Regions from separate parts of the Curtobacterium sp. C1 genome, predicted to be linked through region 2. Evidence: predicted binding sites of a transcription regulator. Region 2 holds the regulator's gene; the other holds the start of a gene.
The links. The regulator HspR, encoded in region 2, represses chaperone genes until heat shock. The targets are predictions, from matches to a motif close to AAGTTGAGTCNNNNNGACTCAACTT.
Positions count from the first base shown of each region.

Region 1 (3,398 bases), 390 kb from region 2:
CGTCGGCCGGACCGGTGTACCCGGCGGCAGGGCCGTACACGTCGAGCCCGTCCCGGACGTCCGCGATGAACGCCGTCCCGAGCACCATCCCGCCGAAGTCGAACCACCCCTGCTCGCGCGCCGGGGCGAGGGGCTGCCCCTGGATCGCGTCGTGCACGGTGATGTCGTCGACCACGACGCCGGCTGGTGACCACAGGGTCAGTGTCCGGACGGCCTCCGGCACCCGGGCTGCGGCGAGCGCCGACTCCACGGCGCCCAGGCTGTGCGCCACGACGTGCACGCCCTGCCCCCGGTCCGCGGCGCGGATCATCGCGACGACCTGTTCGACCTCGTCACGGAGGGTGATGTCCGCGAACTCGCCGTCGCTGGCACCCTGGCCGAGCCGGTCGTGGCTCCGGACGAGGGCGCCGCGGGCGACGAGGTGTCGGGCGGTCTGCACGAACAGCTGGTGCCCGCCGAGGGCACTGTCGCTGAACCCGTGCACGAGGAGGACGACGGGGGCGTCCGGGGCGGCGCCGTCCTGCGGTTCCCACTGCCAGCCGCGGATCGTGCGACCACGGTGCTCCAGGGTCGTCGGGGTGGTGCGGGGGTCCGTCCCCTGCAGCGGCACGGTGCCCATCAGTTCGTCCGGTCCGCCCAGCCGGCCGGCAGGTCGCCGGGAGCGGTGTCGACGACGGTCTCGTCGTCCTCGCCGACGTGCTCGAACCGGGTGATGTGGGCGAACTCCGGCACGACGTAGATCGGGTACGTGGGGCCCTCGTCGCGGTAGCGCTGCATCTCGTCCAGGTGGTCGTTCTGGAACAGGACGGTCTTCGAGCCGTCGAGCTCGATCCAGCGTGGGAAGAAGATCGTGCCGTGCAGCACGCGCTGCTCGGGCAGCACGTTGACGACGACGCTCGTGCCGGTGGGCTCGTTCCACGAGACCTTGTAGACGCCCGGCGCGAGGGCGACGAGGTCGACCGTCTGGTCCTTCACCCACCGGCCACCGACGTGCCCGGTGTGGATCCGGTAGTCGATGGTCGTGGCGTTCTTGACGTACATCTCGTACTGCCAGCCGTTGGCGTACGTGTAGATGAACCGGTGTCCGACGATGCCGGAGAGGTCCTGGGGCGGTTCCGGGTGCTCGACCGAGGTGGTGGTGTCCATGTCCTCGAGTGTGCTCCCGAAGTAGTTTTGTTGCAAACAAAACTTGCTGGTAGGTTGCCGAGCATGACGGGTAGAGGCGACGAGACCGCTCGGATCGCCCGACGACTGAGCGACCGGATCGGTCCGTTCCGCCGGACCCTGCTGCGGACCTCCCGCGCCGTGGCGGACCTGCCCGACATCCCGGACGCGCAGGTCGAGGTGCTCCGCGCCCTGGCTGCCGGAGCCGCTGCGGCTCCGGGCGCGGACGCTCCCGGTGCCGCCCCCTCGGCCCTCGCGACCCGCCTCGGCCTCGCCCGCTCGACGGTGAGCAACCTCGTGTCCGCGATGGAACAGTCCGGACTCGTCGAGCGTCGACTGGTCGGGGGCGACGGTCGCCGTACCACCGTGCACCTGACCCCGCTCGCGGTCGATCGCCTCCGCACGTACGACGACGCTGCGACCTCGGTGCTCGTCGACGCCCTCGGGCACCTGTCCGCGGAGGACGTGCACGCCCTCGCCGCGGCCCTCCCCGCACTCGAGCGCCTGCACCGCGAGATCACCCCGCCGCCCGCACCCTGACCGGCACCGCGCGACCCTCAGCAACCTCGAAGCGATCCTTTGGCACTCCTGAGGCAAGAGTGCTAAAACGGACGCCAGTTGAGTCGAGGGGACTCAACGAGGACCACGAAGGAGTTGATCTCGATGACGATGCAGTTCGACCCGTTCCGCGAGCTCGACCGACTCGCAGGCTCCCTGCTCGGAGCCGGCGCCGGTGCACCCCGGTCGATGCCCATGGACCTCTACCGCAGCGGTGACCACTACGTCCTCGACGTCGACCTGCCGGGCATCGACCCGGGCTCGGTGGACGTGGACGTGGACGGTTCCGTCCTGACCATCCGCGCCGAGCGCACGCTCGGCGCACCCGAGGGCTCGCAGTGGATCACGCGTGAGCGCCAGCCCGGCACCTTCGTGCGGCAGCTCACGCTCGGTGACCACCTGGACGCCGAGCGCATCAGCGCCGCCTACGACAACGGCGTCCTGAGCGTGACCATCCCGGTCAAGGAGTCCGCGAAGCCCCGCAAGATCCAGGTGTCGACCGGCGGCGGCGCCCAGCAGCTCGCCGTCGGCTCGAGGGGCGAGTGACCGGAAGGGCACGGCAGCGATGGCAGCACTCGGCAACGCGCTCCTCGCCGTCGGCGTCCTGACGGCAGCCCTCACCGCGACGGCCCTCGACCGTCGCACCGCGGCACTCCTCGGAGCCACCGGCGGCACCGTCGGGAGCTTCCTCGCGTGGCTCCTCGCCCCGCAGGCCTGGACCGGCTCCTGGCTGCTCCCGTGGATCGCCGCCGGAGCGGGGACGGTCGCGGTCGTCGCCGGATGGGCGGCAGCTCGCGCGTACACCGGCCTCACCCGCTCGCCGCGGGAACACGAGGACGACACGACGAGCATCACCACCCTGCCGGGCTGAGTGGGTGACGGGACGGGAGGCGCGGTGCCAGCCGGCACCGCGCCTCCCGTCCGTCTGCCGGTCGCGCCCCGCGACCGGCGTGACGCTCACTCCTTGTTGAGCGTGTCCTGCACGAGACCCGCGGTCTTCTCGACCACGTTCGGCAGCTCGGTCGTGCCGTAGAAGCGCACGTCAGGGTGCGTCGGCGGCGGAATCGGCACCGAGGACGTCGGGCCGTCGTGGTACGAGTACTCGCCCTTGCCGTCGAACGAGGGGCCGCTCGCCCAGGGCCCGTCCGCGGCCGCGGCGCCGTCGGAGAAGTTGAGGTACTGGTGGACGCGACCCTGCATCTCGGCGTTCTCGTTCGCCGTGAAGTCCGCGAGCAGGTTGCCCGACGCGGTGATGTACGAGCCCTGCCAGGCGTTGCCGTTGCTGTCCACGGGGCGTGCTCCGGCGCCGGCGACGATCGCGTGCTGCACGTCGGTCCCGCCGACGATCGCGGCGACGGTCGGGTCGTCCTGCAGTGCGTCCTCGGTGATGCCGAGCGGGCTCTTCTCGAGCAGCTGCGCGATCATCGTCGCGAGCATCTCGACGTGGCCCATCTCCTCGGCGCCGATGCCGAGCACCATGTCCCGGTACTTGCCCGGGATGTGCATGTTCCACGCCTGGAACTGGTACTGCAGCGCGACGGAGATCTCGCCGTACTGACCGCCGAGCACCTCCTGCAGCTTGCGGGCGTACACCGCGTCCGGCTTGTCAGGGACGGCCTTGAACTGGAGTTCCTGCTTGTGGAAGTACGGATCGTGCTCCTGTCTGCCTCGTGACC
Region 1 covers NZ_CP088076.1:30,245-33,642, reverse strand. Annotated here, with positions in the region: gene LQK89_RS00175 (alpha/beta hydrolase) at 1-619, opposite strand, end outside; gene LQK89_RS00170 (phenolic acid decarboxylase) at 619-1,146, opposite strand; gene LQK89_RS00165 (MarR family winged helix-turn-helix transcriptional regulator) at 1,210-1,704, shown strand; gene LQK89_RS00160 (Hsp20/alpha crystallin family protein) at 1,828-2,268, shown strand; gene LQK89_RS00155 (hypothetical protein) at 2,288-2,593, shown strand; partial or broken gene LQK89_RS00150 (manganese catalase family protein) at 2,680-3,369, opposite strand.
Region 1: a site for HspR is predicted at 1,780-1,804, ahead of LQK89_RS00160 (Hsp20/alpha crystallin family protein). Genes of this name have one in related genera too.

Region 2 (3,398 bases):
CGCGACCACGCGGACCTGCGGCCGGCGCCGCGCGATCGCGGTCGCGATGACGCCGTTGCCGCAGCCCAGGTCGACGACCGTCCGCGCCGTCGGGACCGCCTGTTCGGCGACGTCGAGCAGCACCCGGGTGCCCTGGTCGAGCGACGTGCCCGCGAAGACCCCGCCGTGTGCGACGAGCGTCATGCCGAGCTCGTCGACGTGCACCGCGCGCGGCCACGGGTTCGTCGTGTCCGCCCGCACCGCGGCGGCGCGCAGGGGGTCCTGCGCGACGAGGAGCCGCGACTTCCCCCGTCCGCGTGAGGCGGTGACCTCGCCGAAGTACCGGCGGAGCACGTCGTTCTGGGACAGCGTCATGTGCTTGGTGACCCCGCCGCACAGCAGCACCACGTCCGGGGCCGCCCACCGCGCGACGGCGCGGGCGAGCTCGTCCAGGCGGTCGTTCGACTTCGAGAGCCGGAGCAGCACGAGCCGGACGTCACGGAAGGCCTGTTCGGCGGTCTCGGCGTGCCGGAAGCCGCGCAGGCCGAAGGTGCCGGCGGCGGCCTGGAGCGCACGGACCCCGACGAGGGAGTCCTGCACCACCCGGACGTCCGAGGCGCCGTGCACCGTGATCAGCCCGAGCGTGAGCACCCCGGCCCGGTCGTCGACGACGGCGACCTCGCCGGGCTGCCGGAGCGCGTCACCGTGCACGTGCGGTGCCTCGTCGAGCAGGAACCGGTCGGTGCCGTCGATCGTCACCAGGTCCGGTCCCCCGTCGTCGGGGTCCCGCCGGAACTGGTCGGCGAAGTCAGACACGCGCATCCGGTCAGCGTACTGAGCGGCCGCTGCGCCCGGCGCTCCGGCCCGTCCGTATATCAGATGTTCATCGGCGCCCGATGTCCCCTATCGTCGAGCCATCGCGGCGATCGGTCCGCGTCTGGTCACGGAACGGGAGGGGCGGGATGTTCGTCCAGGAACAGGCGTTCGGCGCCCGACCCCTGCTCCGGGACCTCGCCCGCGAGCGGCTGCGCGACGAGATCATGGCCGGCGTGCTCGCCCCGGGCACCCTGCTCGACGACGGCGACCTCGCCCGGCGCCTCCGCTGCTCGCGGACGCCCGTCCGTGAGGCGTTGTCGGACCTCGAACTCGCCGGTCTCGTCGAACGCCGGGCCAACCGGTACACCCGCGTCGCCCTGCCCCGCGCCGCCGACATCGTCCCGACGCTGCAGGCGCTCGGTCTGCTCTACGGCGGTCTGGTCCGCGTCTCGGTGCCGCGGCTCGAGGACACCGCACGAACCGCGCTCGGACGACGGATCGGGGCGCTGCTCGACACGGTCCGGCTCGGGGACTGGGACGCCGTGACGGACACGGCAGCGCCCGTCTACCGGAGCTTCATCGAGTCGTGCGACAACCCGGTGCTCTGCTCGGCGCTCCGCGGGTCGATCGACGCCCTGACCTTCCGCCTGCGGCACGAGGACCTGCCGACCGCACTGCCGTGGGACCAGATCGCGAACGGGGTCGTCGCGCTGCGGCTCGCGGTCGAGGGCAACGACGGTCGGCTGGCGGAGCGGGCGCTCTGGTCGATGCACCTGCTGCCGGATCCCGACCGGCCCGCCTGACCTGGGATCCCGGGTCCCAGCGCGCTCAGCGACGCGGCCGTTCTTCGTGGCACGACTGCGGCCGGGGCCGGACCACCACGTGTGTGGCAGCCCGGCCCCGGCCCGTGTCGAGGTGCGTCAGTGCGACGGCACGAGCGAGACCGTCGACCCCACCGGAGGAGACGTGTGATGTTCTGGATGCAGTGATGTGTCAGCCGCGCGGTGGTCGCCAGAGCACCACCTGCGTGTTCCGCTGCGGCCGCATCCCGGCACGCAGCGACACCGCCGCGCCCGTGGTCGTCGCGGCGAACACCCGCGCGCCCGGCCGGTTGATGAGCTGGTCCGCCAGCGCGGTCTCGAGCTCGCTCACCCGCGCGCGGAGCGCCCGGTTCTCGTTCTCCAGCTCGAGCACGCGACGGATGCCCTCGAGCGAGACCCCCTCGGACCCCAGGCGCGCGATCTCCCGCAGCTGCACGACGTCGCGCATCGAGTACCGACGCGAGCCCCCGCGGGTCCGCCCGGGGACGACCAGGCCGAGCCGGTCGTACTGCCGCAGGGTCTGCGGGTGCATCTCGGCGAGCTCCGCCGCCATGGCGATCGCGAAGACGGGCGAGTTCTCGTCCATGTCGGTCACGGCTTGTTCCCTTCCGTCGTCCGCGTGGTCTGGAAACCAGTCTGGAGGCCCGGTGACGGTTCCTGACGGAGCCGCACCGAGCCTCCAGTCCGGTTCGTTGCTGTGGTCGCGCAGCGTCAGCTGCGCGCCTTGGCGAGGAGGTCCTCGCGAGGATCCTCGTCGGGCAGTGCCGCGCGGAGGGCCTCGACGGCCTCGCGCTGCTTGTCCGACAGGTGTGACGGCACCGCGACCTGCACGGTTGCGAGCAGGTCACCGGTCCCGCTCTTCGTCGCGACGCCGCGTCCCTTGACGCGCAGGACGCGACCGGAGGGCGTGCCCGGAGCGACCTTCAGCTTGACGGGGTCGCCGCCGAGCGTCGGGACCTGGATCGTCGCGCCGAGCGCCGCCTCGACGAACGTCACGGGGACGTCCACCCGCAGGTTGAGCCCGTCGCGCTCGAACACCGGGTGCTTCCGGACGGTGACGCTGACGACCAGGTCGCCGGCCTCGCCCCCGTCCGGACTCGGCTCGCCGCGGCCACGCAGACGGATCTTCTGCCCGTCGGCGACACCCGCGGGGATGCGGACGTTCACCGGCCGGCCGTTGCCCTGCGAGAGCTTGACGGTGTCGCCGGCGATCGCGGTCGTGAAGTCGAGCGTCGTCGACGCGGTGACGTCACGGCCCTTGGTCGGACCACCGAAGCCGCGGAAACCGCCGGACGACTGCCCGAAGCCCCCGCCGCCACCGAACATCCCGCCGAGGATGTCCTCGAAGCCACCGGCACCACCGCGACCTCCGCCCTGACCGAAGCGCACGCGCTGCCCGCCCTGTTGGCCGAACATGCCCCCGAACACGTCCTCGAACCCGCCCTGGGCGCCCGGGCCACCCGCCGTGAAGCGGGCGCCCGAGCCCATGGCGCGGACCTGGTCGTACTCGGCGCGCTGCTCCTTGTCGGAGAGCACCGAGTAGGCCTCGCTGATCTCCTTGAAGCGGGACTCGGCCGCGGCGTCCCCCGGGTTGGAGTCCGGGTGGTACTGCCGGGCGAGCTTCCGGTAGGTCTTCTTCAGCTCAGCGTCGCTCGCCGTCTTGTCGACGCCGAGGACCTTGTAGAAGTCCTTGTCGAACCAGTCCTGACTGGCCATCGAGCCCTACCTTCCGTTCCTGGTCGTGCCGAGCCGGCTCAGGCCGGGACCGCGACGGCGACCTTG
Region 2 covers NZ_CP088076.1:419,533-422,930, reverse strand. Annotated here, with positions in the region: gene LQK89_RS02115 (class I SAM-dependent methyltransferase) at 1-801, opposite strand, end outside; gene LQK89_RS02110 (GntR family transcriptional regulator) at 942-1,598, shown strand; gene LQK89_RS02105 (heat shock protein transcriptional repressor HspR) at 1,789-2,202, opposite strand; gene LQK89_RS02100 (DnaJ C-terminal domain-containing protein) at 2,328-3,332, opposite strand; gene LQK89_RS02095 (nucleotide exchange factor GrpE) at 3,371-3,398, opposite strand, start outside.